3 regions of the Streptomyces sp. NPDC051582 genome follow, and region 2 is predicted to be linked to each of the others. Evidence: riboswitches for the same ligand, from Rfam matches in the RefSeq annotation. Region 2 holds a riboswitch; each other region holds the start of a gene.
What was found. A riboswitch is a leader RNA that binds a small molecule or an ion and turns the genes downstream of it on or off. The one in region 2 is predicted to bind cobalamin.
Positions count from the first base shown of each region.

Region 1 (10,166 bases), on a different contig from region 2:
GCGTGCGCGACCCGGGCCGGGACCTCGGCGGACACGTACTCGATCAGCCCGGCGGACCAGGGGGCGCCGCCGACCTTGCGGCGCATCTCGATGTATTCGAGAGGGTTGGCCACCCGGCCGATGTTGATGTTGTGCAGCTCCCACATCGACTCGTTGAGGAGGTTCCTGGTCGATTCGGAGAACCGTTCCCTCCAGTCCATCGACATCGCGGGCACGGTCCGCGACCACAGGTCCTTGAGGCCCGCCTCGACCGGGTTCGCCGGCTCGGGGAACCCGTCGGCGAGGTCCATCGGCATGAAGGCGGCCAGCCCGTCGAGGTACTTCTTGGCGCCCGCGCGGTCCTGGGTGCGCTTGTAGACCTCCAGGAAGTGGTCGTCGAAGAAGAAGACCCACACGTACCAGTCGGTGACCAGGTCCAGCGCGTCGCCGCCGCAGTCGGGGTGGGTGTACGAGCACAGCAGCGCGTAGTCGTGCGAGTCGAGGTCCCGCTCGTCCCACACGCCCGACCCCTCCAGCATCCCGAAGCCGCGGGCCCAGCGCTTGGTGTGCGCTCGCGCGGCCTCCAGACGGGGGTTCAGGCGCGCCGGATACGGCACATAGAAATCCGGCAGTCGAAACGGCTGTGTCACGGCGGGCTGGACCTTTCGTCCGAGGGCGCGGGGGCTCCCTTGCCTGCGGCCCCCGCACGAGATCAGCAGGGCCTTGCCCGATCCGCTGCCGGGACAAGGAAGAGTTCACCGCTTCAGGTGACACGTGAGCCGTTCCGGGACGCGCGTGGCGCGTGGGGGATACGCACACGGCGAAAGCCGTCCCCCTCGCCCACGGCGGGGGCGAGGAGGACGGCTTCCAGAGAGCGGGGCGCTCGGAGCGGTCTACTCCGAGTCGGCTTCCAGGTTGCCTTCCGTGTCCAGGTAGACCTGGCGCAGGGATTCCAGGATCTGGGGGTCCGGCTTCTCCCACATGCCGCGGGACTCGGCCTCCAGGAGGCGTTCCGCGATGCCGTGCAGGGCCCAGGGGTTGGCCTCCTCCAGGAAGGCGCGGTTGGTCGGGTCCAGGACGTACGTCTCCGTCAGCTTGTCGTACATCCAGTCGGCCACCACGCCCGTCGTGGCGTCGTAGCCGAAGAGGTAGTCGACCGTCGCCGCCAGCTCGAAGGCACCCTTGTAGCCGTGGCGGCGCATCGCCTCGATCCACTTGGGGTTCACCACGCGGGCGCGGAAGACGCGGGAGGTCTCCTCCACGAGCGTGCGGGTCTTGACCGTCTCCGGGCGCGTGGAGTCGCCGATGTACGCCTCCGGGGCCGTGCCCCGCAGCGCGCGGACCGTGGCCACCATGCCGCCGTGGTACTGGAAGTAGTCGTCCGAGTCGGCGATGTCGTGCTCGCGGGTGTCCGTGTTCTTCGCGGCCACCGTGATCCGCTTGTACGCGCTCTCCATCTCCTCGCGCGCCGCCCGGCCCTCCAGTCCGCGGCCGTACGCGTAGCCGCCCCAGACCGTGTAGACCTCCGCGAGGTCGGCGTCGGTACGCCAGTCGCGGGAGTCGATCAGCTGGAGGATGCCGGCGCCGTACGTGCCCGGGCGCGAGCCGAAGATGCGGGTCGTCGCGCGGCGTTCGTCACCGTGGACGGCCAGGTCCGCCTGGGCGTGGGCCCGGATGAAGTTGTCCGTGGCGGGTTCGTCCAGCCCCGCCGCCAGCCGTACCGCGTCGTCCAGCAGGCCGATGACGTGCGGGAACGCGTCCCGGAAGAAGCCCGAGATGCGCAGGGTCACGTCGATGCGGGGACGGCCCAGCTCATCGAGCGGGATCGGCTCCAGGCCCGTGACGCGGCGCGAGGCCTCGTCCCAGACCGGGCGGACGCCGAGCAGGGCGAGCGCCTCGGCGACGTCGTCGCCGGAGGTGCGCATCGCGCTGGTGCCCCACAGGGACAGGCCGACGGAGGCCGGCCATTCGCCGTTGTCCGTGCGGTAGCGGGTGAGCAGGGAGTCGGCCAGGGCCTGGCCCGTCTCCCACGCGAGGCGGGAGGGAACGGCCTTCGGGTCGACCGAGTAGAAGTTCCGGCCCGTGGGAAGGACGTTCACCAGGCCGCGCAGGGGGGAACCCGAGGGGCCCGCCGGGACGAAACGGCCGTCGAGGGCCGCCACCACGTGCGTGATCTCGTCCGTCGTGCCCGCCAGGCGCGGAACGACCTCCCGGGCCGCGAAGTCCAGTACGGCCGCCACGTCGCCCGAGTAACCGGCCGCGACCGAAGCCACCGCCTCCGGCGCCCAGTTCGCGTCCTCCATCGCCTGCACCAGCGCGCGGGCCGCCTCCTCCGCCTCGTCGGCGGTGGTACGGGTGGCGGCGGACTCGTCCAGGCCGAGCGCCTCGCGCAGGCCGGGCAGGGCCGTCGTACCGCCCCAGATCTGGCGGGCGCGCAGGATCGCGAGGACCAGGTTGACCCGGGCCTCGCCGGTCGGCGCACCGCCCAGGACGTGCAGTCCGTCGCGGATCTGGGCGTCCTTGACCTCGCACAGCCAGCCGTCGACGTGCAGCAGGAAGTCGTCGAAGCCGTCGTCGTCCGGGCGCTCGTCCAGCCCCAGGTCGTGGTCCAGCTTCGCGGCCTGGATCAGCGTCCAGATCTGCGCGCGGATCGCCGGCAGCTTCGCCGGGTCCATCGCGGAGATCTGCGCGTACTCGTCGAGGTGCTGCTCCAGGCGCGCGATGTCCCCGTACGACTCCGCGCGCGCCATCGGCGGCACGAGGTGGTCGACCAGGGTGGCGTGCACCCGGCGCTTGGCCTGGGTGCCCTCGCCCGGGTCGTTGACCAGGAAGGGGTAGATCAGCGGCAGGTCGCCCAGCGCGGCGTCGGGCGCGCACGCCGCCGACAGGCCGGCGTTCTTGCCCGGCAGCCACTCCAGGTTGCCGTGCTTGCCCAGGTGGATCATCGCGTCGGCGCCGAAGCCGCCGTCCTGCGCGCCCGCCTGGATCCAGCGGTACGCGGCCAGGTAGTGGTGCGAGGGCGGCAGATCGGGGTCGTGGTAGATCGCGATCGGGTTCTCGCCGAAGCCGCGCGGCGGCTGGATCAGGATGAGCAGGTTCCCGCGGCGCAGCGCGGCGAGGACGATGTCGCCCTCAGGGTTCGCGGAGCGGTCCACGAACATGTTGCCCGGGGCCTCGCCCCAGTGCCGCTCCACGCTTTCGCGCAGCTCGGCCGGGAGCTCGGCGAACCACCGCTTGTAGTCGGCGGCCGGGATCCGGACCGGGTTGCGGGCCAGCTGCTCCTCGGTCAGCCAGTCCTGGTCGTGGCCGCCGGCCTCGATCAGGGCACGGATCAGCTCGTCGCCGTCGCCGGAGACCAGGCCCGGGATGTCCTCGACGGGACCGAAGTCGTAGCCGCCCGCGATGAGCGTGCGCAGCAGCTCCACGGCGCTGGCCGGGGTGTCGAGGCCGACCGCGTTGCCGATGCGGGAGTGCTTGGTGGGGTACGCGGACAGGACGAGCGCGACCTTCTTGTCGCGGCGCTCGATGTGCCGCAGCCGGGCGTGCCGGACGGCGATCCCGGCGACGCGGGCGGCGCGCTCGGGGTCGGCCACGTACGCCGGCAGCCCGTCCTCGTCGAGCTCCTTGAAGGAGAACGGGACGGTGATCAGGCGGCCGTCGAACTCGGGGACGGCGACCTGCGTCGCGGCGTCGAGCGGGGAGAGGCCCTCGTCGTTCTCCTCCCAGGTACTGCGCGAGCCGGTCAGGCACAGGGCCTGGAGGATCGGCACGCCGAGCCCGGCGAGCGCGCCCGCGTCCCAGGACTCGTCGTCGCCGCCGGCCGAGGCGGTGGCGGGCTTGGTGCCGCCGGCCGCGAGCACCGTGGTCACGATCGCGTCCGCCGACTCCAGTTCGGCGATCAGCTCCGGCTCGGGCGCGCGCAGGGAGGACACGTACAGCGGTACGGGCGTGCCGCCGCTCTCCACGATCGCGTCGCACAGCGCGTGCACGAAGGCCGTGTTGCCGCTCATCTGATGGGCTCGGTAGTACAGCACCGCGATGCGCGGGCCGTACGGGCGCACCGGCGTGCGCTCCAGCGGGCCCCAGGTGGGCGCGGCGGCGGGCGGCTCGAAGCCGTGGCCGGTCAGCAGCACGGTGTCGGAGAGGAAGCGGGCCAGCTGGTCCAGGTTGGCGGGGCCGCCGTGCGCGAGGTAGCCGTGCGCCTCGGCCGCGATGCCGATCGGGACCGTGGAGGCCTCCATCAGCTGGGCGTCCGGGGCCTGTTCGCCGGTGAGGACGACCACCGGGCGGGTCTGCGCCGGCGCCAGCAGCAGGTCGAGGCCTTCCTGCCAGGCGCGCAGGCCGCCGAGGAGGCGTACGACGACCAGGTCGACGCCGTCGAGCAGGGCGGGGAGGTCGTCGAGGGGAAGGCGGGAGGGGTTCGCGAACCGGTACGGCACGGGGCCGTCCGCGGCGCGGGCGCTGAGCAGATCGGTGTCGGACGTCGACAGCAGCAGGATCATGCGGCGGCATGCCTTCCTCGGGGTTTCCGCGCCCCGGGCAGTGTGGACAGCGGGAGTTCCTGACTCACCCGGCGGATCGCTCCGCGGGTTCACAGTGGCGGGACCGCGCCGGATTCGCACCGGGCTTCCTCCCAGCGGGCCACGTGGCTCCGCCGGTGGTCATCTTAGGTGGCGTTCTCCCTGGCCGGGAGTGGGGGTGGTCCGCGCACGGGGAGCGGATCGGGGCAGGTCGGGCGGAGCATGGGGCGCAGGGGGCGGGTGGTGACGGACACAGGTCGAGTTCGGGGAATCGTGGGTATGCTCGCCGCCATGCCGCCCCAGCCCCCTTCCGCCGCAGTGCGGGACGAACCGGTCATACGTGACCGCGGTGACGCCTGCCCCGGTGCGCTGAGGCTGCACGCGGCGGACGACGGGTACCTGGCCCGGATCCGGATACCCGGCGGGATGCTCGACGCGGCCGCGGCCCTGCTGCTGGCCGACGCGGCGGACCGGCTCGGTGACGGGCACATCGACCTCACCTCGCGCGGCAACGCGCAATTGCGGGGGCTCGGCGCGAGCTGCGGCGGCGAACTGCAGGCCGTGCTCGTGCGCGCCGGACTGCTGCCCGCCCCCACCCACGAGCGGGTCCGCAACATCGTCGCCTCGCCGCTGACCGGCCTGGACCGGCGCGCCCTGCCCGACGTGGCCCCCTGGGTCGCGGAGCTGGACCGGCTGCTGTGCGCGAGCGCGCCGGCGGCCGGCCTGTCGGGGCGCTTCCTGTTCGCCCTCGACGACGGCCGCGGCGACGTGACCTCGCTCGACGGCGATGTGAACCTGACCGCCGTCCGAGGCGGGGGCGGGGACCGGGCGCTGCTGTGGACCGCCGACCCGGCGGACGCGCTGCTGGTGGGTTCCGCCGACGCGGCGCGGTCCGCGCTCGTGGCCGCCGAGTACTTCCTCGACGCGGTGCGGGAAGCGGGCACCCGGGCCTGGCGGGTGTCGGAGCTGCCCGCCGAACAGGCTCTGTCTGCCGATGAGTTGGCCGTCCGGCTGGCCGCCGCCGGGATCCCGGCCTCCGCCGTGCGGGACGCCCCGGCCCCCCTGCGCGGACCGGCCCCCGAACCGGGCGTGGTCGAGGGGCCCGACGGGGCCGCCGCGCTCAGCGTGTTCGCACCGCTGGGCCGCCTGACCACCGCGCAGTGGCGCGAACTGGCCGGGCTCACCGGCCGCGTCCGCCTCACCCCCTGGCGCGGGATCGTCATCCCCGGCCTGGCCGCCGGAGCCGCCGAGGACGCGCTCGCCGCCCTCACCGAAGCCGGGCTCGTGACCGGCCCCGACGACCCCTGGCGGTCCGTCACCGCCTGTACGGGGCGGCCCGGTTGTGCGAAGTCCCGTGCGGACGTACGCGCCGACGCGCGCGCCGTCGTGGCGCAGGGACGACCGCACCCGCAGGGGACCCGCCCGCTGCCCGTGCACTGGTCCGGCTGCGAACGCCGGTGCGGGCACCCCCGCGGCACCGCCTGGGCGGACCTGGTCGCCACCGCCGAAGGGTACGACCTGTCCGCGGCCGGACACGCACCGCGCCGGGCCCTCCCGGCCTCCGAACTTCCCGCGGCCCTCGCGGCCGTACGCCGCACCACCTCCCACGACGCAGCGAAGAAATGAGCGAGTACACAGTGTTCGAGTACGAGAAGGACGGCGCGGCCATCTACCGCCAGTCCTTTGCGACGATCCGCGCCGAGGCGGACCTCTCCGGGCTGCCCGCCTCCGTCGCCCAGGTCGCGGTGCGCATGATTCACGCCTGCGGAATGACCGACCTGCCCCAGGACCTCGGCTACACCCCGGAGGTCGTGCTCCGCGCACGGGCCGCGCTGCACGCCGGCGCGCCGATCCTCTGCGACGTCCAGATGGTCGCCAGCGGGGTCACCCGCAAGCGGCTGCCCGCCGGCAACGAGGTGATCTGCACCCTCTCCGACCCCGCCGTGCCCGCCCTCGCCGCCAAGACGGGGACCACGCGCAGCGCCGCCGCGCTCGAAGTCTGGCGTGACCGCGGCCTGCTGGAGGGCTCCGTGATCGCCGTCGGCAACGCGCCGACCGCGCTGTTCCGGCTGCTGGAGATGATCGAGGAGGGCGCCCCGCGCCCCGCCGCCGTCATCGGCGTCCCGGTCGGCTTCATCGGCGCCGCCGAGTCCAAGGACGCGCTCGCCGCCCACGCGAGCGGACTCGACCACCTGATCGTGCGCGGCCGGCGCGGCGGCAGCGCCATCGCCGCCGCCGCCGTCAACGCGATCGCGAGCGAGGAAGAATGAGCAGCGCAGCCGGCGACGCGGCACGCCCCGGGAAGCTGTACGGCGTCGGGCTCGGCCCGGGCGACCCCTCCCTGATGACCCTGCGGGCCGTCGAGGTGATCGCCGAGGCGCAGGTCATCGCGTACCACAGCGCCCGCCACGGCCGCTCGATCGCCCGCTCGATCGCCGCGAAGCACCTGCGCGCCGACCACGTCGAGGAGCCGCTGGTCTATCCGGTCACCACCGAGACCACCGACCACCCAGGCGGCTACCAGGGCGCGATGGTGGAGTTCTACGAGGCCTCCGCGGCCCGGCTCGCCGCGCACCTGGACGCCGGGCGGACCGTCGCCGTGCTCGCCGAGGGCGACCCGCTCTTCTACGGCTCGTACATGCACATGCACAAGCGGCTCGCCGACCGGTACGAAGCCGAGGTGATCCCGGGCGTGACCTCGGTGAGCGCCGCCGCGGCCCGCCTGGGCACCCCGCTCGTCGAGGGCGAGGAGGTGCTGACGATCCTGCCCGGCACCCTGCCCGAGGAGGAGCTCACCGCCCGCCTCGCCGCCACCGACTCCGCGGTCGTGATGAAGCTCGGCCGCACCTTCCCCGCCGTACGCCGGGCGATGGAGGGCAGCGGCCGCCTCGCGGAGGCCCGCTACGTGGAGCGCGCCACCATGGAGGGGGAGCGGACCGGCGTCCTCGCCGACACCGACCCCGACACCGTCCCGTACTTCGCCGTCGCCGTGGTGCCCAGCCGCATCGGCAACCCGGGCGGCGTGCCGTCCGGGCCCGGCGAGGTCGTCGTCGTCGGCACCGGGCCGGCCGGGCCGCTCTGGCTCACCCCCGAGACGCGGCGGGCGCTGGCCGACGCCGAGGTGCTCGTCGGGTACACCACGTACCTGGACCGGGTCCCCGCGAAGCCGGGCCAGGTCCGGCACGGCTCCGACAACAAGGTGGAGTCGGAGCGCGCCGAGTTCGCGCTCGACCTCGCCCGGCGCGGGAAGCGCGTGGCCGTGGTCTCCGGCGGCGACCCGGGCGTCTTCGCGATGGCCACCGCCGTCCTGGAGGTCGCCGGGCAGCCGGAGTACAAGGACGTGCCCGTACGGGTCCTGCCGGGGGTGACCGCCGCCAACGCGGCGGCCGCCGCGGCGGGGGCCCCGCTCGGCCACGACTACGCCACCATCTCCCTGTCGGACCGGCTCAAGCCGTGGGAGGTCATCGCGGAGCGGCTGCGCGCCGCCGCCGCGGCCGACCTGGTGCTCGCCCTGTACAACCCGGGCTCGCGCAGCCGGACCCGGCAGGTGGCCCAGGCCAAGGAGCTGCTGCTGGAGCTGCGTTCGGAGCGGACCCCGGTGGTCGTCGCGCGGGACGTGGGCGGCCCGGAGCAGTCGGTACGCGTCCTCGCGCTCGGTGAACTGGAGCCGTCCGAGGTGGACATGCGCACGATCCTGCTGATCGGTTCCTCGCAGACCCAGGTCACCGAGCGGCCGGACGGCTCCCGCGTGACGTGGACCCCGCGCCGCTACCCGCAGGCCTGACCGGCCGGCCGGCTGCCCGGCCCCGGGCGTGGCGACACGTCCGGGGCCGGGGCGCTCAGCACTGCCAGAGGAAGGCCGCCAGGCCGCAGGGCTCGCAGGCGTGCGCATAGGCGCTGCCGGAGCCGAAGTTGGGGGCGGTCAGGGGATCCGGACCCTCCTCCAGCTGCGCGACGAACTCCATCGGCCCCCCACAGCCCGCGCAGTCGGGCGTCTCGTCGTACTGGAGCCAGTCGGGGGCGCCGCCGAGTTGCCCGAGCACCTGGCGGCGCGGGCGCCCGCTCCGCTCGGACCAGGCCTTCGCGGCGGCGTGGTACTGCGGCTCGGCCACGGTCACCCGCTCGACGGTACGCACGGCCCCGAGCCGGCGGACGTCGTCGGCCGGGTCGTCCTCGTCCTCCTCCGGGTCGTCGTCCTCTTCGTCCTCGGAAGCGGGCAGCGCGGGCAGCGGTATCGGCACCAGCCCGGCCTGCGGGAAGAGGTACGCCCTGTTGCCGCCGGCCGTCGCGCTCCATTCGTCGCACGAGCCCGGGTCGTTCGCGCACATGAAGACGGCGAGGACCCCGCGCCCGCCGTCGAGGACCAGGTGCGCGATGAACTGCAGCGGCCCCGAGCAGGCCGCGCAGATGGGCCACGCGGTGCCCGCGGGGGCCAGCGGATGGCCCCCGATGCGGATGACGGGGGCATCGGGTGCGGCGGAGCCGTTGTGGACCAGCAAGGTGGTGGCGCTCATACCGAAGAGGGTAGGAACAGCCACTGACAACGGCCGGGCGGGTCAGGCGGAGGCCGCCGCGAGCCACTCCAGGGCCGCGGCCGTGTCCCCCGCCTCCTCGACCCCCTCCGGGACCGGGGGCCTGCGGACCACCAGGACCGGGATCCCGGCCTCGCGGGCCGCGGTCAGTTTGGGGGCGGTCGCGGAGCCGCCGCTGTCCTTGGTGACCAGGACGTCGATCCGGTGCCGCGCGATCAGCTCCCGTTCGCCCTCCAGGGTGAACGGGCCCCGGTCGAGCAGGACTTCGAGCCGCGGCGGGACCGGGGCGGCCTGGGGGTCCCCCCGGACGAAGTCCGGGGGAGGATCCACCGAACGCGCCAGGAACCAGGTCTCGGTGAGGTGCGCGAAGGTGTGCAGGCCCATGCGGCCGGTGGTCAGGAACGCGCGGGAGCCGAGGCCGGGCAGCCGTTCGGCCGCCTCGTCCAGCGAGTCCGCGAAGGTCCAGTCGTCGCCCGGCCGCGGCGTCCAGCCGGGGCGTCGCAGCGCCAGCAGCGGCACCCCCGTGAACGCCTGCGCCTCGGCGGCGTGGAAGCTCATCCGCTCCGCGAACGGGTGGGTGGCGTCCACGACGCGGGTGACGTCGTGGGCGACGATCCAGGCGGCCAGGCCCGTGACGCCGCCGAAGCCGCCGATCCGCGTATCGCCCGGCGGGAGCACCGGCGAGGCGACCCGGCCCGCGAGCGAGGTGGTCACACGGCAGGAGGGGTCGGCGGCCAGCGCCTCCGCGAGGCGGCGGGCCTCCGTGGTGCCGCCCAGGATCAGGACGTGGCGGGCCGGGAGGGGGGCCGGTTCAGCAGACATGCCGGTCGCGCTCGGGGGAGTACAGGTGGCTGTCGCGGAACTGCTCGGCGCCGAGCGTGCGGCCGACCAGGATGACCGCGGTGCGGACCAGGCCGGCCTCCTTCACCTGGGCGGCGATGTCGGTCAGCGTGCCGCGCAGGATCAGCTCGTCGGGGCGGCTGGCCATCGCCACCACCGCCGCCGGGCACTCCGCCCCGTAGTGCGGCAGCAGCTCGGCGACGACCCGGTCCACGTAACGCGTGGCCAGGTGCAGCACCATCAGCGCCCCGCTGCGGCCGAGCGTGGCCAGGTCCTCGCCGGGCGGCATCGCAGT
Region 1 covers NZ_JBFAZJ010000034.1:41,125-51,290, forward strand. Annotated here, with positions in the region: gene AB0M92_RS32700 (germacradienol/geosmin synthase) at 1-629, opposite strand, end outside; gene cobN (cobaltochelatase subunit CobN) at 873-4,481, opposite strand; cobalamin riboswitch at 4,514-4,651, opposite strand; gene cobG (precorrin-3B synthase) at 4,791-6,125, shown strand; gene AB0M92_RS32715 (precorrin-8X methylmutase) at 6,122-6,769, shown strand; gene AB0M92_RS32720 (precorrin-2 C(20)-methyltransferase) at 6,766-8,283, shown strand; gene AB0M92_RS32725 (hypothetical protein) at 8,339-9,013, opposite strand; gene AB0M92_RS32730 (cobalt-precorrin-6A reductase) at 9,056-9,853, opposite strand; gene cobM (precorrin-4 C(11)-methyltransferase) at 9,843-10,166, opposite strand, start outside.
Region 1: linked by a shared signal. The riboswitch ahead of cobN (cobaltochelatase subunit CobN) and the one ahead of metE (5-methyltetrahydropteroyltriglutamate--homocysteine S-methyltransferase) in region 2 are both predicted to bind cobalamin.

Region 2 (10,166 bases):
AACAGGGCGCCCATGACGTACCAGCCGGGGCGGCCCCACGCGATGCCCAGGAAGATGATCAGGGCCGGCCCGGCGGCCTCGGCCAGTCCGGCACCGAGCCCGAACACACCGAGGTACTGCCCGGTGGCCCGCTTGGGCGCGAGGGCGAAGGAGATCTCGAACCCCGCCGCCGCATGCCAGAGTTCACCGATCGTGTGCACGGCGACCCCGGCCAGCAGGAGGGCCGCCGCGGCCCAGCCGGGGATGTCCTGGGTCAGCGAGATCAGTACACAGGCCAAGAGGAAGGCGAACCCGGAACGGCGGTACGCGAGGGCACCGGCCGTGGGTGTGTCGATGCTGCGGCCGGCCCTCATCTGGCACGTGACCACGACCACGGTGTTCAGCAGCATGGTCCCCGAGATCAGCCAGTGCGGGGCCTCGGTGGCCGCGATGAGCCAGAGGGGGACGGCAACGGTCAGCACCTTGAACTGGATGGCCATGATGCCGTCCAGAACGGTGAGTGCGAGGTAGGGCCGGTCCCGCAGGGCGATCCAGCGCGGGCCGCCCGCAGCCGGCTCGGGCTCGACCGGTCGCAGGCGGAGCACGATCAGGGCGGAGGCCGCGAAGGCGGCCGCGTTCCCGACGACCATGAGCCGGTAGGCACTGTGACTGCCGACCTGTACGACCCACCCCGCCAGCACGGCGCCGAGGGAGATGCCGATGTTGGTCACCGCCCGCAGGTAGGCGCGGAACTCCTGCGGCCTGTCCCCGCCGTAGTGGCGGATGATCGGGCTGCGCGCCGCCAGCCCCGCCCCCTTCGCCCCGGTGGCCGCGCACACCGCGACGACGAACGGCCAGAAGCTGTCGGCCAGCACGAATCCGGCCGTCGCCAGGGCCTGCACGACGAGGGTGGCGGCGTACACCCCGCGCGCCCCGCGCCGGTCCGCCAAGTGGCCCACCGCGATCCCCACCGCGAGCGAGAGGACACCGGCGATCCCGAGTCCGAGACCCACCTGGGGCGCGGGCAGGTGGACGGCCTGGGTGAAGTAGAGCACTCCCGCGGTCAGATAGAGACCGCTGCCGACGGTGTAGACGAAGTTCGAGGCGGCGATGGTGCGCTGCGGTTGAGGGGTGACCTCGGTACCCCGACCGGTCCGGCCGGGGGCCGCCCGGCCCTTGGCCGGCGGGTATGTCGGAGGTCCGCCGGAGCCGTCGGTGACATGTAGGCGATGTGTCGGCGGCCGCTGGAACCGTGGGTGCCGAGTCCCCCCCAGGGGAACGGCCCGCACCACCCTCCACGACAAGGGAGCACCGTCACCATGTCCTCCACCCCGCCCTGGAACGTCCGCCGACTGCCGCGCGCCGAAGGCCGGGTCTTCCTGGTCACCGGCGGCAACGCCGGCATCGGGTACTTCGTCGCGGAGCAGTTGTCGGCCACCGGAGCCGACGTCGTGCTCGGCAGCCGGAGCCCCGCCAAGGCCGAGGTCGCCACGGCCTCGATCCGTGCACGTGTCCCCGGCGCCCGGGTGCGGGCCGTACGGCTGGACCTCGCCGACCTCTCGTCGCTCGGAACGTCGGCGCAGTCACTGGAGGTGGAACGCCTTGACGCGGTGGTCCACAACGCCGGCGTCGCGCTTGACGACCCGCCGCGCAGGGAGACCGCGGACGGCCACGAGCTGATGTTCGGCACGAACCACCTCGGGCACTTCGCCTTGACCCGGTGGCTGATGCCACTGCTGGCGGCCGCCCCGGCGGCCCGTGTCGTGACCATGGGCAGCTTCGCGGCGAAGTCGGAGCGGCTCGACCTGGACGACCTTCAGTCCCGGAAGGACTACCAGCCCAAACGCGCCTACGGGCGCTCCAAGTTGGCGCAGATGTACTTCGGCGTCGAACTCGACCGCCGCCTGCGTGCTGCCGGCAGCACGGTCGCCGGCGTGGTGGCCCATCCCGGCGGCGCGCTGGACTCCCTCACCCCGTCGCGGCCCCCGGTCCATGTGCGAAGCGCCGGGGCACGGCTCGGCGCGGCACCCGCGGCCCTCCTCGTCCAGGGCAAGGACGCGGGCGCATGGCCCGCGGTCCGGGCGGTGCTCGACCCGGGTGTGAGCGGGGGCCAGCTGTGGGGACCGCGCGTCTTCGGCCTGCGCGGCGAGCCCCGACGCGAACCGGTGTGGAACCACTTGGCCGACCCCTCCGTCGCGGCACGGCTGTGGGACGCCAGCCGTGAGCTGATCGGCGCCGATGTCCTCACCTGAGCACCCGCCGCGGTGAACGAGAGAGGCCCCTCGCCCCACCGATCGTTGCGTGAACGCACGCCCCCCTCGCGCAACCGCCGCTCCTGCGCACGTACTTGTCGGGCGGTGCGGGCCGGAGGAAAGTGATGGCGGCGCGCACGGGGGGGGACGGCACCACCCGCTCCCGCGCGTCACGGACGGCGCCACGGATCCGAGGAACAGGAGCGCAGGGGTATGCCCATCCATCAGAAGATCGACCACCCCACCAACTGGATCATCGACGTCGACATCAAGGACGTGAGCGCGCTCGCCCTGCACGGCGCACCCGTCGGCGAGCGGCTCGTGGTCTTCGTGTCGGAGACCCACCACAACACGAGGTACGACAGTTCCCGGCGCGACGAGATCATCCGGCAGCTGTCCTCACACCCCAAGGTCACCCTCGTCGTCGAACGGGACCTCAGCCCCATTCCGCCGGCACCCAACATGGTGGTGGAGACCACCCCGGGCCTCTCCTCCGCCGACTCCAAACGCGACGACACCGTGATCGCGCAGCTCGTCGACCACTTGAACCGGCTGCCTCCCGGGCAGAAGGGCCGGTCGATCGTGTTCCTGTTCGGAGACGACCACTTCGACAAGCTCCGCACCCGTCTCGACTCCGCCCTGCCGGAGCTGGTGACGCTCCGCCACTTCCCCTCCATCCGGGACCAGATGGACGCGCTGAGTCTGGCGGCGCCGGCGCCAGGCCCCGGTGACCGGCCGATCGGCTGGGTCCGTACGAGTCAGTTCGCGGCGAGCGAGGGGCAGGAGGCCCTCAACAGCGATCTCCTCCGCCGCGGCCTCGTCCCGGTTCCCTATCAGGTCCACGTCCACTCACCGGAAGTCTTCGCGTGGGGCAAGCAGGGGTTCCTGCTCCACAGCTCGAACCAGTCGATCATCGACATCGGCACCCAGCTCGCCGATGAAGGCACCCTGCCCCTCATGATTCGCGACCCGCAAGAGGTCAGGGGCCGCGCGGGCCGCGTCGGCTGAGCCGCCCCGGTCACGGCGTCTCACTTCTTCGTCCGAATGGTGGACGCGGCTCGCCGCTGGGCGATTTCGCGTCCTAGGGTGACCGGTGCAGCTGGTTCGCCCCGTCCTCCAGACGGGATGCGTCGTAAGAGGGAACCCGGTGGGAATCCGGGACTGCCCCGCAGCGGTGAGCGGGAACGACCGCCGTCATACGCACTGGGACCGGACATCGGTCCTGGGAAGCGATGGCCAGTAGGTGCCCGCCGGGAGACCGGCGGGTGTGCCCGCGAGTCCGAAGACCTGCCCGTTGCCCGTACGCGGACGATTCCCGTGCGGAAATCCCGGTGACCTCGTGGGCGGGTCGGCGAACATATCGAGCGGCACGCGTGGCGGTGTTCTCCGTCCCGGTGGCCCGCTCGATTTGTCGTTCCTTCGCGTCCGCGTCCCGTCTCCGGGGTGTTCAGGACACATCTCGCGAAGGAGAGTTCCGTGACAGCCGAGCCCGCAGCCGCCGCAGCACGAGCCACCGTGTACGGCTACCCCCGCCAGGGTCGAAACCGCGAACTGAAGAAGGCGATCGAGGGCTACTGGAAGGGGCTCGTCACCGCCGACGCCCTCCACCGGACCGCCGCCGGACTCCGCCGTTCGAACTGGCGGCAGCTGGCCGACGACGGCATCACCGAGGTTCCGACCGGTGACTTCTCGTACTACGACCACGTCCTGGACACCAGCGTCATGGTCGGCGCCGTACCCGAGCGGCACCGCGCGGCCTTCGGGGCCGACCGGCTGGACGGCTACTTCGCGATGGCCCGCGGCACCCAGGACGCCGCCCCGCTCGAAATGACCAAGTGGTTCGACACCAACTACCACTACCTGGTCCCCGAGCTCGGTCCGGACACCGTGTTCACCGCCGATGCCACCCGGCAGGTGGCCGAGCTGACGGAGGCCCTCGCGCTCGGGCACACCGCCCGCCCGGTCCTCGTCGGCCCCGTCACGTACCTGCTGCTGGCCAAGCCCGCGCCCGGCGTGGCCGCCGACTTCCAGCCGATCACCCTGCTCGACCGGCTCCTTCCCGTCTACGCCCAGGTCCTGGCCGAGCTGCGCGCCGCCGGCGCCGAGTGGGTCCAGCTGGACGAGCCGGCCCTGGTCCAGGACCGCACCCCCGCCGACCTGAACGCCACCGCACGCGCCTACCGCGAGCTCGGCGCACCGACCGACCGGCCCAAGCTGCTCGTCGCCTCCTATTTCGACCGGCTCGGCGACGCCCTCCCGGTGCTGGCCGCGGCACCGGTCGAAGGCCTCGCCCTCGATTTCACGGACGGCGGCGCCGCGAACCTCTCCGATCTCGCCGCCGTCGGCGGACTGCCCGGCAAGCGCCTGGTCGCCGGCGTGGTCGACGGCCGCAACGTCTGGATCAACGACCACCAGAAGTCCCTGACGACCCTCGGCACCCTGCTGGGCCTCGCCGATCAGGTGGACGTCGCCGCGTCCTGCTCCCTCCTGCACGTCCCGCTCGACGCGAACGCCGAGCGGGACATCGATCCGCAGATCCGGCGCTGGCTCGCCTTCGCCCGCCAGAAGACCACCGAAATCGCCACGCTCGCCCGCGGACTCGCCCGGGGCACCGACTCCATCGCCGCCCAACTGGCGGCGAACCGGGCCGACCTGGCCTCCCGGGCCTCCTCCCCGATCACCCACGACCCCGCCGTGCGCGCCCGTACCGCCGCGATCACCGATGCCGACGGGCGGCGTTCGCAGTCCTACCCGCAGCGCACCGCGGCCCAGCGCGCCCTCCTGCGGCTGCCGTTGCTGCCGACGACGACCATCGGCTCCTTCCCCCAGACGAACGAGCTGCGCACCGCCCGCGCCGACCTGCGGGCCGGCCGCATCGACACCGCGGGCTACGAGGAGCGGATCAAGGACGAGATCCGCGAGGTGCTCTCCTTCCAGGAGAAGACCGGCATCGACGTCCTGGTGCACGGCGAGCCCGAACGCAACGACATGGTGCAGTACTTCGCCGAGCGGCTCACGGGCTACCTCGCGACCCGGCACGGCTGGGTCCAGTCGTACGGCACCCGCTACGTCCGGCCCCCGGTCCTGGCCGGGGACGTCTCCCGTCCGGAGCCGATGACCGTCCGGTGGACCTCGTACGCCCAGTCGCTGACGTCCAGGCCGGTCAAGGGAATGCTGACCGGCCCGGTCACCATGCTCGCCTGGTCCTTCGTACGCGACGACCTGCCGCTCGGCGAGACGGCGCGACAGGTGGCGCTCGCGCTGCGCGATGAGGTCAACGACCTTGAGTCGGCAGGCACTTCGGTGATCCAGGTCGATGAGCCGGCCCTGCGTGAGACGCTGCCGCTGCGGGCTGCCGATCACGCGGAGTACCTCGCCTGGGCCACCGAGTCCTTCCGGCTCAGCACCAGCGGTGTCCGGCCGGACACCCAGGTCCACACGCACATGTGCTACGCGGAGTTCGGAGACGTCGTCCAGGCCATCGACGACCTCGACGCCGACGTCATCAGCCTGGAGGCCGCCCGCTCCCACATGCAGGTCGCGGGCGAACTGGCCGGGCACGGCTACCCGCGCGAGGCCGGACCCGGCGTCTGGGACATCCACTCCCCGCGCGTTCCCGGCACCGGGGAGGTGGCCGAGCTGCTCCGGAAGGCACTGCGGGCGATCCCCGCCGAACGGCTCTGGGTCAACCCCGACTGCGGCCTGAAGACCCGCGGGTGGCCCGAGACCCGCGCCTCGCTGGAGAACCTCGTCGCGGCCGCGCGTGAGGTGCGCGCGGACCTCACGACCGACGGTTCCTGACCCGACCGGCGAGCGGCTCCTCACTCCGGAAAGGGGGGAGGAGCCGCTCGGGGAACGGCGTCAGCGGTGGGAGAAGTCCGGCGGCCTCCCGTCCGCCCGGCATAGGCAGCGGTTTCCCGCCATTGAGGCCACCGTCAACCAAATCCCGTTCATCATGCATGTACCGCATGCCAGCATGGTGGGGGCGTGATCAATCGCGCACTTCGGAACCGGACGTGACGGAGCCTTCCTTGACCATTCATCTCGGGCGAGCCGCCCGCTTACGCGTGCTCGTGACGTTGCTCGCGGCCCTGTGCGCCACCATCGGCGCCGGCGCCGTCACCGCGACCCCGGCGGCAGCCGCCGATCAACGTCGCCCGATCTACGCCATCGCGCACCGCGTCGACACCCTGGGCGGCGTGGACGCCGCACTGGGACACGGCGCGAACGGCATCGAGATAGACGTGTGCGCCTGGTGGAACCCGAACGAATGGCGGGCCTATCACGACTGCTCCTCAGCCGGTGACAACCGGCTGGGCCCCAGCTTCGACAGCATGATCGACCGGATCGTCTCCCACGCCAACGCGGGACGCCGACTGGCGCTGGTCTGGCTGGACATCAAGGACCCGAACTACTGCGGGGAGCAGGAGAACCGCGGATGCAGCGTCGCGGGACTGCGCGACAAGGCGCAGCGGCTGACCGCCGCCGGGATCCAGGTGCTCTACGGGTTCTACGAGTACCACGGCGGCAGCACCCCGGACGTCGGCGGCCGGGGCTGGAAGAGCCTGGAAGGCCGCCTCGGCAGCCTGGAGGGGATCACGACGACCGGAACCCGCGATCAGGTCCGGGGTGCCTTCAACCGGTCCGGTTCCGGATTCCCGGCCGGCCGCCGGGTGATGGACTACGGCGACAGCGACATCACCAAGGGGTTCGGCAACTGCACGGAACCCACCTACAACACGTGCGCGGAACTGAAGAAGGGCGCCGGCGACCGTGACGCCGGACAGCTCGCGGCCACCCTGTCCTGGACGACCACGTACAACGATCCGTGGTACGTCGACAAACTGCTGGGCGACGGCCGCGTGGACGGCATCATCGCGGGCTACGGGGCCTTCACGGGAGTGCGCGAGTACGACGACGGCTGGCAGTGCGCCAACGCCATCGGCCTCGTCCGCGACTGGGTGAACCGCCACGGGGCCACCCATCGCATGGCCACCCCCGGTGACCGGTTGTTCAGGTAGGGCAGCCGCTGCGCTCCGGCCGGCCACCCCGACCGGGGCCGGACGGGGGACGCGGCCCCCGAACGGCCCTGCGCGGTGACGCCCGCGCGGCCGCGGCGGGCTCAGCGCTTCGCGCCGAGCCAGTCCTTGTAGGAAGTGGGAGCCAGGCGCGCGCCGGGGCCGCCGATCAGGACATCGCCCTCGACGGCCGCGAACAGGCCCGCCCGCTCGTCGGTGACGACCGTACGGGGGTCCTGCCGGGCCGACAGCGTGAGGCGGCCGAGTTCGTCGAGGGCGAAGACGTCGGGGCCCGCGACGTCGGCGGTGGCGCCCAGCGGTGCGCCGGTGGCGGCCTCGGCCAGGGCGGCTACGACGTCGGCCGCGGCCATCGGCTGGACGGGGGTGGAGGGCAGCCGGACGGTGTGCTCGTCCGCGGTCCAGGACAGCACCGCGTCCATGAACTCGAAGAACTGGGTGGCGCGGACGATCGAGTACGGGGTGGGCCCCTGCTTGAGGAGTTCCTCCTGGAGGGTCTTCGCCCGGTAGTAGTCCAGCTGCGGCACCTGGTCGACGCCGACGATGGAAAGGATCACCTGGTGGCCGACGCCCGCCCGCTCCCCCGCCGCCAGCAGGTTGTCCGTCGTGGTGCGGAAGAACTCCAGGGACGCCTCGTCGAAGGTGGGCGAGTTCGACACGTTGACGACGGTGTCCGCGCCGGCGAGCGCCGCGTCCAGCCCCTCTCCGGTGAGCAGGTCGACACCGCTCGACAGGGATGCGGGGACCACCTCGTGTCCGGCCGCGCGGAGCGTGGAGACGAGCTGGGAACCGATGAGTCCGGTGCCGCCGATGACCGTGGTCTTCATGGCTTTGCCCTTCCTTGTGTGCGACCGAGTGCGGCCCTCCGCCGCCTCAAACTCGGACAACTCTTGTCTGAGATGTTACTCGGATAAGCTGTATCCGAGTCAAATGGAGGGCGCATGAAACTGTCCGGGGGCGTGGAATGGGCGCTGCACTGCTGCGTGGTGCTGACCGCGGCGAGTCAGCCGGTGCCCGCCGCCCGTCTGGCGCTGCTGCACGACGTCTCGCCGAGCTACCTGGCCAAGCAGATGCAGGCCCTGTCCCGGGCGGGCCTCGTGACCTCCGTCCAGGGCAAGACGGGCGGATACGCGCTGACCCGGCCGGCGTCCGAGATCACCGTCCTGGATGTGGTGCAGGCCGTCGACGGCCCGGACCCGGCGTTCATCTGCACGGAGATCCGCCAGCGCGGCCCGTTCGGAGCCCCGCCCGAGGCGTGTGCGAAGGCCTGTGGGATCGCCCGCGTCATGCGTGCCGCCGAATCCGCCTGGCGGGCATCGCTGCGCGGGGTCACCATCGCCGACCTGGTCGACTCGGTGGAACGCGACGACGGCCCCGAGGCACTGCCGGCCATCGGCGCCTGGCTGAACCCGGCGTAGGGGGCCGGCCTCCGGCTTTCCCGCGTGTCCCGAGCCCAAGCCGGGAGCGGTCAGCACGGCTCCCGCACCGGGCGGCGACCGTTTCGACGGCTAACCGGGGAGTCGTCCGTCGCCTCGCCCGGTCGGCCGGGCGGCCGGGTCGACGGCGACCCGGCGGGCCAGCAGGTGGGCGTCGAGGAAGCCGCGCTCGGAGGCCGGGTCGTGGAGCAGCCGGGCGAACGGGGTGAGCCCTGCCGCCGTCAGCAGCTCGGCCAGCCGGTCCGCCGGCCAGCTGTGGGCGGGCGCCACCTTGTGGTCGAAGCGGACCGGCTCCGGTCCGTCGGTACCGAAGAACGAGATCAGGAACAGGCCCCCGGGGGCCAGGACGCGGACCTGCTCGGCGAGTACCGCGGGCAGTTCACCGGGCGGCGTATGGATCATCGAGTAGTGGGCCAGTACCCCGCCGAGCGCCCGGTCCTCGACCGGCATGGCCTCCATCCGCCCCTCGACGAACCGAAGCTCCGGATGGGCCCGGCGGGCGTGGCCGACCATGGCCGGGGAGAGGTCGAGCCCGAAGGCGTCCAGCCCCAGGCCGTGCAGCATGGCCGTCAGGTGTCCGGGTCCGCATCCGACGTCGGCCGTCCGCAGGTTCCCCGTCTCGCGCACCAGCTCGGCGAAGGTGGCGACCATGGCCCGTGCGAAGGGCCGTGTCTCCAGCCGGTCGGCGAACATCGACGCGTAGAGCTCGACGACCCCGTCGTAGGCGACCCTGGTCTGATCCTGGTGTTCCGGCACGGAACAGAAGCTAACACCCGCGCCGCCGACCGCGGTGGTGCGGACCGGCGCACCGGGTGTCCCGGTGCGCCCTCACGGCGCACCGGGACTTCGCGCGGATCAGGCGGTGAAGGACCTCTCCAGCCTGGGGATCAGGTCGCGGAGATCCTGTTCCCAGCAGCCCGCGTTGTGGCCGCCGTTGCACTGGGTGCCCCACGCGGAACCGTCGCCGTAGTTCACGTAGGAGTACGACATGCCCAGGGCGTCCATGCTGTCCTTCACGTGCCTGGAGGCCGACTCCAGCCAGAACTCCAGGTCGGTGGCCGAGCCGCCCCCGTTGCCCACGTAGAGGGAGACGCCGACCCCGCCGGCCTTCAGTTTGTCCATGTGCTGTGACGGGTCGACCTCGTTCCACCGCCAGTCGATGTTGAACACCGGATAGGGCGAGCCGAACAGGGCGTCACTGTCCACGCCGGGCTTGTACGGGGACTCGGCGCCGCCGCAGACGCCCGAGAACGAGCCGCAGATCGCGCCCTGCGCGTCGATGAGGGAGGCGACGACGGCGAGCCGCAGGTCCATGGAGCGCGCCGACAGGTCGATGTCCCCGGACAGGGACGCGGTCTGGCCGAACAGGTCGGGCCGGGCCTGGGCGTAGTGGAGCGCCCCGAATCCGCCCATGGAGACGCCCGCGATGGCCCGCGCCTTCTTCGCGGCGACGGTCCGCAGGT
Region 2 covers NZ_JBFAZJ010000006.1:185,758-195,923, forward strand. Annotated here, with positions in the region: gene AB0M92_RS11145 (MFS transporter) at 1-1,091, opposite strand, end outside; gene AB0M92_RS11150 (SDR family NAD(P)-dependent oxidoreductase) at 1,299-2,231, shown strand; gene AB0M92_RS11155 (hypothetical protein) at 2,445-3,239, shown strand; cobalamin riboswitch at 3,315-3,541, shown strand; gene metE (5-methyltetrahydropteroyltriglutamate--homocysteine S-methyltransferase) at 3,708-6,032, shown strand; gene AB0M92_RS11165 (phospholipase) at 6,263-7,252, shown strand; gene AB0M92_RS11170 (NAD(P)H-binding protein) at 7,354-8,094, opposite strand; gene AB0M92_RS11175 (Rrf2 family transcriptional regulator) at 8,209-8,685, shown strand; gene AB0M92_RS11180 (class I SAM-dependent methyltransferase) at 8,776-9,459, opposite strand; gene AB0M92_RS11185 (alpha/beta hydrolase-fold protein) at 9,559-10,166, opposite strand, start outside.

Region 3 (10,166 bases), on a different contig from region 2:
CGTCGACACCATCAAGAACGTCAGCGGTGGCGGCTCGGCCTACTGGAACATATCCGTCAACGGCACGCCCACCCCGGTCGGCGGCTGCCAGTTCAAGCTGAACGCGGGCGACCGGGTGTCCTTCGTCTGGACGTCCTTCTGATCCGAGCAGTCCCACGGGGCGGGCGGGGTGCGCGGTCACGCGCCCCGCCCGCCCCGTGTCTCAGGCGCCCCAGCGCAGGGCGATGGTGTCGCCCACGTTGATCACCTTGTCGCGGGCGGCAGCGGCGAAGGCGGAGCCGTCCACGCTCACCTTCCAGGTGTCGGAGCCGCTTTCGGCCTTGCCGTTGACGGCGGTGATGGTGCCGGTCCCGGACGACGGCGTGACGCTCGTGACGCAGCCGGACGGGGCGGAGGAGCCGATCGCGGAGTTCAGGACGTCGCCGAGGGTGGTGGTCGTAGCGGTCGGGGTGAAGGAGACGGAGCAGACCTTCAGGCCGCCCGCGCCGTCGTCGACGGTGAGCGCCAGTTTGGTGGCCGTGCCCGAGGTGAAGGCCGACTGGGCGACCCACTGCGGGGCCCCGGGGGTGACCGGGACCGGCGGGGCGGACGTGAAGCCGCCGCCGGCCACCGCTCGGAGCGAGTCGATCGACGCGTAGGCCGTCGGTGCGGTGTCGCTCGGCTTGTACTTGAAACCGCCGCCCGGGTTGTACTGGTTGGCGATGAGGAAGTCGACCGGGGTCTTCCCGGCGGTGGTGAGGAAGTCCCCGGTCTGCGGGTTGATGCCGCAGGCGTTCAAGCCGGCCACCGCCCAGCCGTTGGAGCTGGTGTTGACGCCGTACATCGAGTTGAAGGCGCCCGAGGTGGTCACCAGCTTGCCCTTGAGGAAGTTCTTGGCTTGGACCACGTCGGTGTCGGTGTTCGGGACGCCCGAGACGCACAGGGCGGCCATGGCGGCGCCGGTCATGTCGACGTCACCGGCGGTGGCCAGGGCGGTCGGATTGCCTTCGGCTTTGCCGTACTGCCAGCCGCCGTCGTTGTGCTGGTTGGCGCGGATGCGGGCGACCAGCGAGTCGGTGAGGGACTGGGGTGTGCGGGCGCCGCCGGTCCGGGTCTTGGCGCCGCCGAGGGCGAGGGCTGCGAAGACGGTGCCGTTGAAGTTGCCGGACGGGCCGAAGTAGCCGGGTTCTGCCGCCTGCCAGTGGCCGTAGATGTTCGCGATCAGGTTGCGGGAGGCGGACACGCGGGCCGGGTCGATGCCGGCCGCGTACGCGTTCAGGGTGCCGCGCTCGTAGTCGGTGACCACGGGGGAGGCCGAGGGCCAGCCGGACGTGGAGAGCAGGTTGCGGTAGACGGTCCGGGCGTTCTTCGTCGTGTCGCCGCCGGGTGCGACGTCGACGACCGCGGTACCGGCTGCGGCGAACGCGCTGAACGCCCACTCGTTGGACAGCCCGGCTCCGGCGTAGGAACCATCGGCGGCCTGGAGGGACTTGAGGTACGCCACACCGTTCGTCTTGGACGTGGCGACCTGCGCCGGAGTCGAGGTCGCGAAGGCGGGCAGCACGGTGAGGGCGAAGGCGCCGAGCGCGGCGGGCGCCGCGAGCGCGAGGCGGCGGGAGGTGCGGGAACGGTTCATGGCCTGCTCCTGGAATCGGCGGACGCCGGCCGGTCCGGGCCCCGGACCATGCGCGTACCGCGGCAGGAGCGGGGGAGGAGGGCCGCCGTCCGGGACGCGTGGTACGGCTTCCTGTTGCTTCGTCGCCGTATGGGCATTCGGGCTCGGAACGGCTCCCCGTCCCACACCGCTGCGCGTCAGCTCCGGGTTCTCACCGGATTCCCCCATGTGGCAGCCCAGGACGCTACCCCAGTGATCAAGGGTGCGCCAGCATCCGGGAGTTCGGCGCAGGCCGGCGCCTCGGGATGAGACGCACCCCACCTTGACGGTGCAGGCGCGGCCGTGTTCCATGGCGGCTGATAAGTACTCAGCCCCAGGGGAAGCCGGTCGAATTCCGGCGCTGACCCGCAACCGTAGGCCCGGAACCGTCCCGGGCGAGCCGGATTGCCTGTGGCCGTGTCGTTGCACGAAGAACGCCGTCGCGGACTACGGTGTGGTCGTCTCCGCCCCTGCGGGATCGCGTACGGGGCGTATCGCCACGCACCCCGTTTGCCCGGCACGGACGAGGGGGCCGCGGGTGGACACCGAACAGCCGGCGCACGGTACGAGCACCAGACAGAGACTGCTGTCCATGATGGCGGCCGTGCTGCTCGCATCCGGCGTGACCGTCGGGTTCCTCACACCGGCCACGACGGCGAGCGCCGACCCGGTCAAGGACTGCACGGCCACCGTGGGCGCCATCGTGGCCGTCGACTTCGGCCCGTTCGGCGGCAAGGTGGAGCGCGGCTGCGACACGACGCCGACCTCCGGCTACGACCTGCTCCACGAGGCCGGTTTCACCACCACGGGCACGGTCCACGACGGACCGGCGTTCATCTGCCGGATCGGCAATGGGGCGTTCAACTCCGGTACGCAGTACCCCACTCCGGACAAGGAGGCCTGCGAGCTGACCCCGCAGGCCTCCGCCTACTGGTCGTACTGGGTCGCCTCCCCGGGCCAGAAGAACTGGACGTACAGCCCGCTGGGTGCGATGGCCCGTACCCCTGAGCCGGGCGACGTGGACGCCTGGGTCTTCGGCGGAACGGACGTCGGCGGCAGCACGGGCAAGCCGGCCTTCTCCCCGGACGACGTCCGCGCCGCCGGCGGTGAGGCTTCGCCCGGCCCGACCGATCCGACGGGCCCGGTGGTCCCGCCCGGCGCAGTCGACGTGCCCGCGGCCACCCGCTGGATCACCGGCCGGCTGAAGGACGGCGAGCGCATCGTCGACGAGGGCTCCGCCGCCCCCAACCACCTCCTGACCGCCGAGTCCGCTCTCGCCCTCGCCGCCGCGGACCCGAAGAGCCCGGTGGCCGCGAAGGCGGCCGCCTTCCTCGCCCGGCCCGAGCAGACCGACGCGTACGCCTACCCGTCCGGCAAGGACCAGGCGCCGGAGACGGCGGCTTCGGCCCGGCTCGCCCTCGTGGCCGAAGCGACCGGCGGCAACCCCCGCGCCTTCGGCGGGCACGACCTCCTCGGCGACCTCGTCAAGTACGTCTGCACCAGCGGCTCCGACGCGCCCGAACCGGTGCCCGGCTGCACGGCCAAGGGTGACTTCCGCACCACGTCCGGCCAGGCCGAGGGCCAGGCCCTCGCCCTGATCGCCCTGCTCGGCGCCGACGTGCGGCCCCCGGCCGACGCGGTGGCCCGGCTCACCGACATGCAGTGCGAGGACGGCGGCTTCACCAGCATGCTCATCCGCCGCGGCGACTGGTGCGACAGCGAGCCCGGAGCCACCGGCCTGGCCGCCCTCGCCCTCAAGCGGGCCGGCGGCCACGGCGAGGCGGTGGACAAGGCCCGCGCCCACCTGAAGAAGGTCCAGCTCGCGGACGGCGGCCTGCCCGCCGCCTCGTACGGCACGGCGGGCAGTGCGTACGCCACCGGCTTCGCCGCCCAGGCCCTGCGCCACCTCGGCGACACCGACCGGGCGGACGCGGCCGTCTCCTGGCTGTCCAAGCATCAACTGCCCGGCGGCGCCTTCGCCTTCGAGGACGGCGGTACGGACCCCCTGCTGTTCGCCACCGTCCCCGCCGTCGTCGCCGGAGCCAAGAGCGACCTGGTCACGCTGACCACCAGGAAGCCGGATCCTTCGCCCTCCCCGACCGCTCCCACCACCGGCCCGACCCCGACCACGGGCCCGACGGTCCGGCCCGACGACGGCCCGGACCCCGAGAAGGGCTCGGCCTACCTCACCGACCCCAAACGGCTCATCCAGGGCCATTACTACGAGAGCACCCCCGGCACCGGGTTCGCCGACTTCGGCCTGACCATCGACGGCGCGTACGCGCTGGCCGCCACCGGCGCCGACAACGCGTCCCTGCGCGGGATCGTCGACCACCTCGACCACGGAGGCAAGGACGGCACCGGCCGCACCCTCGACAAGTGGACGAACATCCACACCAAGTACGCGGGCGGCGGCTCGCTCGGCAAGGCGGCGGTCCTCGCCGAAGCCGTCGGCCGCAACCCCCGGAACTTCGGCGGCCAGGACCTGATCGCCGCACTCGCCAGGGCGGTGTGCCCGGCCAAGACCCCGGCGCCGGACCGCTCCTGCGCGGACAAGGGCGCCTACGCCAACGCCACTTCCGTCTTCTCCCAGTCGCTGGGCGTCATCGCCCAGGTCCGGGCGGGCGAGAGCGCCGCGGCGGCCGAACCGATCACCTACCTCAAGAGCCTCCAGCAGCCCTCCGGCGGGTGGGTCAGCCTGATCGGCGAGCCGAGTACGGAGGAAGTGGACTCCACCGCGATCGCCGCCATGGCCCTCGACCTCCTGCCCGACCAGCAGTCCCAGGCAGCCGTCGACAAGGCCCTGGCCTGGATCGCGACCCGGCAGAAGCCCGACGGCGGCTTCCCCGGCGCGTCCGGGAACTCGGTCAACTCCGCCGCACTCGCCGTCCAGGGCCTGTCCCTCGACGGCACCAAGTACAAGGCGCAGATCACCAAGGCCCTCGCCTTCCTCACTTCCCAGCAGAACGCCGACGGCGGCTTCAACATCGCCAAGGACGCCCAACCCGGCTCCGACCTGCGCGCCTCCACCCAGGCCGTCGGCGGCGCCACCGGGATCTCCTTCGGCACCCTCACCCGCAGCCTCGACGGCACCACCCCGCAGCCCACCACCCCGAAGATCGTCACCCCCGGCGAGGACGCTGGCGGATCCGGCGGCGACGGCGGAGGGGGCGGCGCTCTCGCCCACACCGGTACGCAGGTCATCGGCATCGTCGGGGCGGCCGTACTCCTCACCGCTCTCGGCTGCGGATTCGTGCGCGCCGCCCGTAACCGCCGCACGAGGCAGGGGGGCCACCAGTGACCAGCCGCTTCGTACGAGCCTTCGGCAACCTCACGGCGGCCGTCGGGCTGACCCTGGCCTCCCTGGCCGCCACCGCTTCGCCCGCCGCGGCCGCCCCACAGCCCGTGGGCCAGTGCACCACCTCGGCAGGCGTCGTCCTCGCCGTCGACTTCAGCCACTGGGGAGGGCCCGTCTACCGCTCCTGCGGCACGACACCCACCACCGGGTACGAGCTGCTGAACCAGGGCGGCTGGGCCACCACCGGCACCGGCCACGACGGCCCGGCCTTCATCTGCCGCATCGGCTACAGCGGTCACCAGGGCGGCAGGCAGTACCCGACCCCGGAGCAGGACGCCTGCGTGCTGACCCCGCCCGCCTCCGCGTACTGGTCGTACTGGCATGCCGACCCCGGCCAGAGCACCTGGACCTACAGCCAGCTGGGCGCCATGCTCCACAAGCCCGAGCCGGGCGGCGTCGACTTGTGGATCTTCGGCAGCACGAACATCGAGGGGACGGAGGGCAAGCCCACCGTCACCCCCGACCAGCTGCGCGCCCACAACGCCGAGCCGACCGGCGCCGGCCAGCCCGAGCCCAAGGACACCCGCACGGCGGCGCCGGTCCCGCCAGGCACCGACACCGGACCGAAGCCGGAGCGGCCGACGTCTGCGCCCCCCGAGCAGTCCCCGTCGTCGGCGCCCAGCCCCAGCGCCTCGGCCACCCCCTCGCCGAGCGTGTCCGTGACCTCGTCCCCGCCCAGTGCGGCCGCCGCAGCCGGCGTACCGAGCACCGGCCCCGAGGTCGTCGACGCGGCCCCCGCCGCGGACGCGGGCCACGACGTCGGTTCGTACCTGCCCGCCGTGGCGACCGGTGCGCTGGTCCTGCTGATCGGCGGAGCTGCCGCGTACGCGGCGAAGCGCCGCCGGCGCACCGAGTAGGCCGCATGGCACGCACGATCACGTCCGCAGCGGCCACGCCGCCCCTGTCCCGCCCCGCGCCGGACAGGGGCGGCCGCCGCCTGCCCCGCACCCTGCACCCGGTCGCCTGGTGGGTCTGGGCCCTGGCCCTGGCCACCGCCGTCAGCCGCACCAACAACCCGCTCCTGCTGTTCCTGGTCCTGGCCGTCCTCGGCTACGTGATCACGATGCGCCGCACCGAAGCACCCTGGGCCCGCGGCTTCACGTACTACCTGTACCTGGCGCTGACCGTCGTCACGATCCGGGTGGCCTTCCGGGCGGTCTTCGCCACCGGCATCACCCCGCACGACCACTTCCTCTTCTCCCTCCCGCACATTCCCACGCCAAACTGGTACGCAGGTATCCAACTCGGCGGCCCCGTCTCCCTGGAAGCCCTGCTCTCCGCAGCCACCGACGGCCTGCGCCTGGCCTGCATGCTGTGCTGCATCGGCGCCGCCAACACCCTGGCCAACCCGAAACGGGCCCTGCGGGTCCTGCCCGGCGCCCTGTACGAACTCGGCGTCGCGGTCACCGTCTCGATCAGCGTCGCCCCGCAGCTGGTCCAGAGCGTCCAGCGGGTGCACCGCGCCCGACTGCTGAGGGCCGGCCGCACCAAGGGGCTCCGGGCCCTGCGCGGGATCGTCGTCCCCGTACTTGAGGACGCTCTGGAGCGCTCGCTGCGGCTGGCCGCCGCCATGGACTCGCGCGGCTACGGCAGGGCCGGCACCGCCACCCGCCGCTCCCGCCGGATCACGGGCGTGCTCATGCTGCTGGGCATGTGCGGGCTGTGCGCCGGAGCCTACGGCTTGCTGGACGCCACCGCGCCGAAGCTGCTGGGGCTGCCCGCCATGGCGGCAGGGGCGCTGCTCTGCGTCGCCGGACTGCGTCTCGGAGGCCGACGCGTCACCCGCACCACCTACCGGCCGGACCCGTGGCTCCTCGCCGAATGGGCGGTGGCCGGCTGCGGAATCCTGTCGGCGGTCCTCCTCTTCAGCAACGCGGGCTTCAACGCCGCCGAACTGAACCCGTCCGTCCATCCGCTCAGCTGGCCCACCCTCCCCTTCGTCCCCGCCGCCGCGATCCTCCTCGCGGGCGCCGCCGGATTCCTCGCACCGCCCCCGGCACCCCGCCCCGCGACCCCCGTCCCCGCACCGCGCACCGAGGCAGCCAAGTGATCACCTTCGACCAGGTCACCGTCCAGTACGAGGCCACCGCGGAACCCGTTCTGAAGGACGTCGACCTGACCATCGAGGAAGGCGAACTCTGCCTCGTCGTCGGCCACACCGGCGTGGGCAAGTCCACCCTCCTCGGCGCCGTCAACGGCCTCGTCCCGCACTTCACCGGCGGCACCCTGTACGGCCGCGTCCTCGTCGACGGCCGCGACACCGCCTCGCACCCTCCGCGCGAGCTCGCCGACGTCGTCGGCGTCGTCGGCCAAGACCCTCTCGACGGATTCGTCACCGACACCGTCGAGGAGGAACTCGCCTACACCATGGAGCAGTTGGCGATACCACCCGCGACCATGCGCAAGCGGGTCGAGGAGACCTTGGACCTCCTGGGCCTGGCCGACCTGCGCCACCGCGCCCTGCACGAGCTCTCCGGCGGGCAGCAGCAGCGCGTGGCCATCGGCTCGGTGCTCACCGCCCACCCCCGGATCCTCGTCCTGGACGAACCCACCTCCGCGCTCGACCCGACCGCCGCCGAAGAGGTCCTCGCCGCAGTCACGCGCCTCGTCCACGACCTCGGCGTCACCGTACTGCTCGCCGAGCACCGGCTGGAGCGCGTGGTCCAGTACGCCGACCGGGTCATCCACCTCCCCGGCGACGGCCATGTCGTCTCGGGCCCTCCTGCCGAGGTCTTCCGTACGACCTCCATCGCGCCGCCCATCGTGGAACTCGGCCGAGCCGCCGGCTGGAACCCGCTGCCCCTGTCGATCCGTGACGCCCGACGGGCAGCGGCCCCGGCGCGCACCCGGCTGGCCGGCGCCACGCCCGGTCCTGCCCGGCCGCCCCTCCCGGCGAACCGCCCCGAACTCCTCGCCGCACGCGGGATCACCGTCACCCATCAGGGCGTGCCCGCGGTCCGGGAAGTGGACCTGGTCCTGCGCGGCGGAGCGGTCACGGCCCTGATGGGGCGCAACGGCTCGGGCAAGTCCTCACTGCTGTGGGCGCTCCAGGGCTCAGGGCCCCGCGCGGCCGGCTCCGTCCGCATCCCCCGCGACGAAGCGGCCGCCCCCGCCGACCCGCGGAGGCTGCCGGCAGCCGAGGCCAGGCGGCTCGTCGGCCTCGTCCCGCAAACCCCCACCGACCTGCTGTACCTCGAAACCGTCAAGCAGGAACTCGAACAGGCCGATACCGAGTCGGAGGTGAGCACGACCGGGACCACGGCCCGAACGATCCTGGACCGCCTGACACCCGGAATTCCTGACGCCACCCACCCGCGCGACCTGTCCGAGGGACAGAAACTCGCCCTGGTCCTCGCCATCCAGCTGGCTGCCGCCCCGCGCGTCCTCCTCCTCGACGAACCCACCCGAGGCCTCGACTACCGTGCCAAGGAACAGCTCATCCGGATCGTCGACGACCTCGCCTCCGACGGCCGAGCCGTTGTCATCGCCACCCACGACGTCGAGTTCGTCGCCCGTGCCGCTGACCGCGTCGTGGTCATGGCCGAGGGGGACGTCGTGTCCGACGGCCCCACCACCGAGGTGATCGTCGCCTCGCCGGTCTTCGCCCCGCAGACGGCCAAGATCCTCGCGCCCCTGCCCTACCTCACGGTCGCCCAGGCCGCCGAAGCCCTCGACAGCGCAGCAGGAACGGACCGCGCCTGATGACCGCGCTCAGCCCTGCCATCCGGATCCGCCCGCGTGCGGCCGCCGTCATCTCCATGGCAGCCTTCCTCGGGATCGTGGCCTTCTTCTGGCCCTTCCTCGTCGCACCGGGGAAGTTCGGCTCGAACTACGCCCCGCCGCTGATCTTCGGCGTGCTGCTGGTGATCGTCCTCTCCGTGGTCGTCTCGGAGATCGCCGAGGGCGGCATCAACTCCAAGGCCCTGGCGATGCTGGGCGTCCTGTCAGCCGTGAACGCCGCCATCCGCCCCCTGGGAGCCGGGACGGCCGGCATCGAGACGGTGTTCTTCATCCTGGTCCTGGCCGGCCGGGTCTTCGGCCCCGGCTTCGGCTTCACCCTCGGCTGCACCTCGCTCTTCGCCTCCGCGCTGATCACCGGCGGGGTCGGGCCGTGGATGCCGTACCAGATGTTCGGCTGCGCCTTCGTCGGCATGCTCGCCGGCTTCCTCCCCAGGGCCACCGGCCGCCGAGAGGTCGCCCTCCTCGCCGCCTACGGCTCCGTCTCGGGGTACCTCTTCGGCTTCCTGCTCAACCTGTCCTTCTGGCCGTTCTCCCTGGATCCGAACAGCTCCATCGCCTACCTGCCCGGACTGCCCTTCACCGAGCAGTTCCAGCGCTACCTGGCCTTCGACCTCGCCACCTCCCTCGGCTGGGACACCGGCCGCGCCGTCACCAACTTCGTCTGCGTCTGCCTGGCGGGACCGGCGGTCCTCACCGTCTTGCGCCGCGCCTCCCGCAAGGCCCGCTTCCAGGCCCCGGTCCGCTTCGACCGCACGGGCGCGGACCTCAGCGCCTGAGAGGGACCGATGCATGCCGACTGCTGCCGCCGGGCTACTCCGAGGGGTGCTCGCCCTGTGCCACTTCCACGCCTTGGTGCAGCCAGACGGCTCCGCCGAGGGACGAGGCACCCGCCGCCCCGCAGAGAAGGGCCATGGCGAGCAGGGCGGGTGCGACACGCCGCGCCGGAGCCTGCGCGAACAGGGCTTTGACCCGCGCCGGTACCGGGCCGGTGGTTCCTCGGGCCGCAATCGCCGGCGCCTGCAGGCGGCTGCGGCAGGCCGTCGAGGCCAGGGCGGCCCGTCCGATGGCGCGCGCCGTCAGCCGCCGGTCCCCGCAGGCACGCGCGGCGGCTTCGTCCGCCGCGCGTTCGGCGGCGAGGGAGACGAGGGGAAGGACGGACGCCAACGCCGGATGACACCATCCGGCGAGCTGTGCGACGCCCAAGAACAGATGGTGGTGGCCGGCCAAGTGGGCGCGCTCGTGCCCCAGGAGTGCTTCGCGCTCGCACGGATCGAGAGCCCGGAGCATGCCGGCGGTCACCACGATCCGGCCCCTTCGCCGCGTACCTCCCGGCAGGGCGAACGCGTCGGGCCGGTCGTCGTCGAGTACGCAGAGGCCTCCTGCCGCGGGGATCCCGGCCACGAGGTCCCGGGCCGCGCGCAGGCGCACCACCTC
Region 3 covers NZ_JBFAZJ010000014.1:143,409-153,574, reverse strand. Annotated here, with positions in the region: gene AB0M92_RS20160 (DUF4430 domain-containing protein) at 1-142, shown strand, start outside; gene AB0M92_RS20155 (hypothetical protein) at 203-1,615, opposite strand; cobalamin riboswitch at 1,747-1,819, opposite strand; cobalamin riboswitch at 1,918-2,065, shown strand; gene AB0M92_RS20150 (prenyltransferase/squalene oxidase repeat-containing protein) at 2,229-4,934, shown strand; gene AB0M92_RS20145 (hypothetical protein) at 4,931-5,848, shown strand; gene AB0M92_RS20140 (energy-coupling factor transporter transmembrane component T) at 5,854-7,041, shown strand; gene AB0M92_RS20135 (ATP-binding cassette domain-containing protein) at 7,038-8,693, shown strand; gene AB0M92_RS20130 (ECF transporter S component) at 8,693-9,508, shown strand; gene AB0M92_RS20125 (M48 family metalloprotease) at 9,543-10,166, opposite strand, start outside.
Region 3: linked by a shared signal. The riboswitch ahead of AB0M92_RS20150 (prenyltransferase/squalene oxidase repeat-containing protein) and the one ahead of metE (5-methyltetrahydropteroyltriglutamate--homocysteine S-methyltransferase) in region 2 are both predicted to bind cobalamin.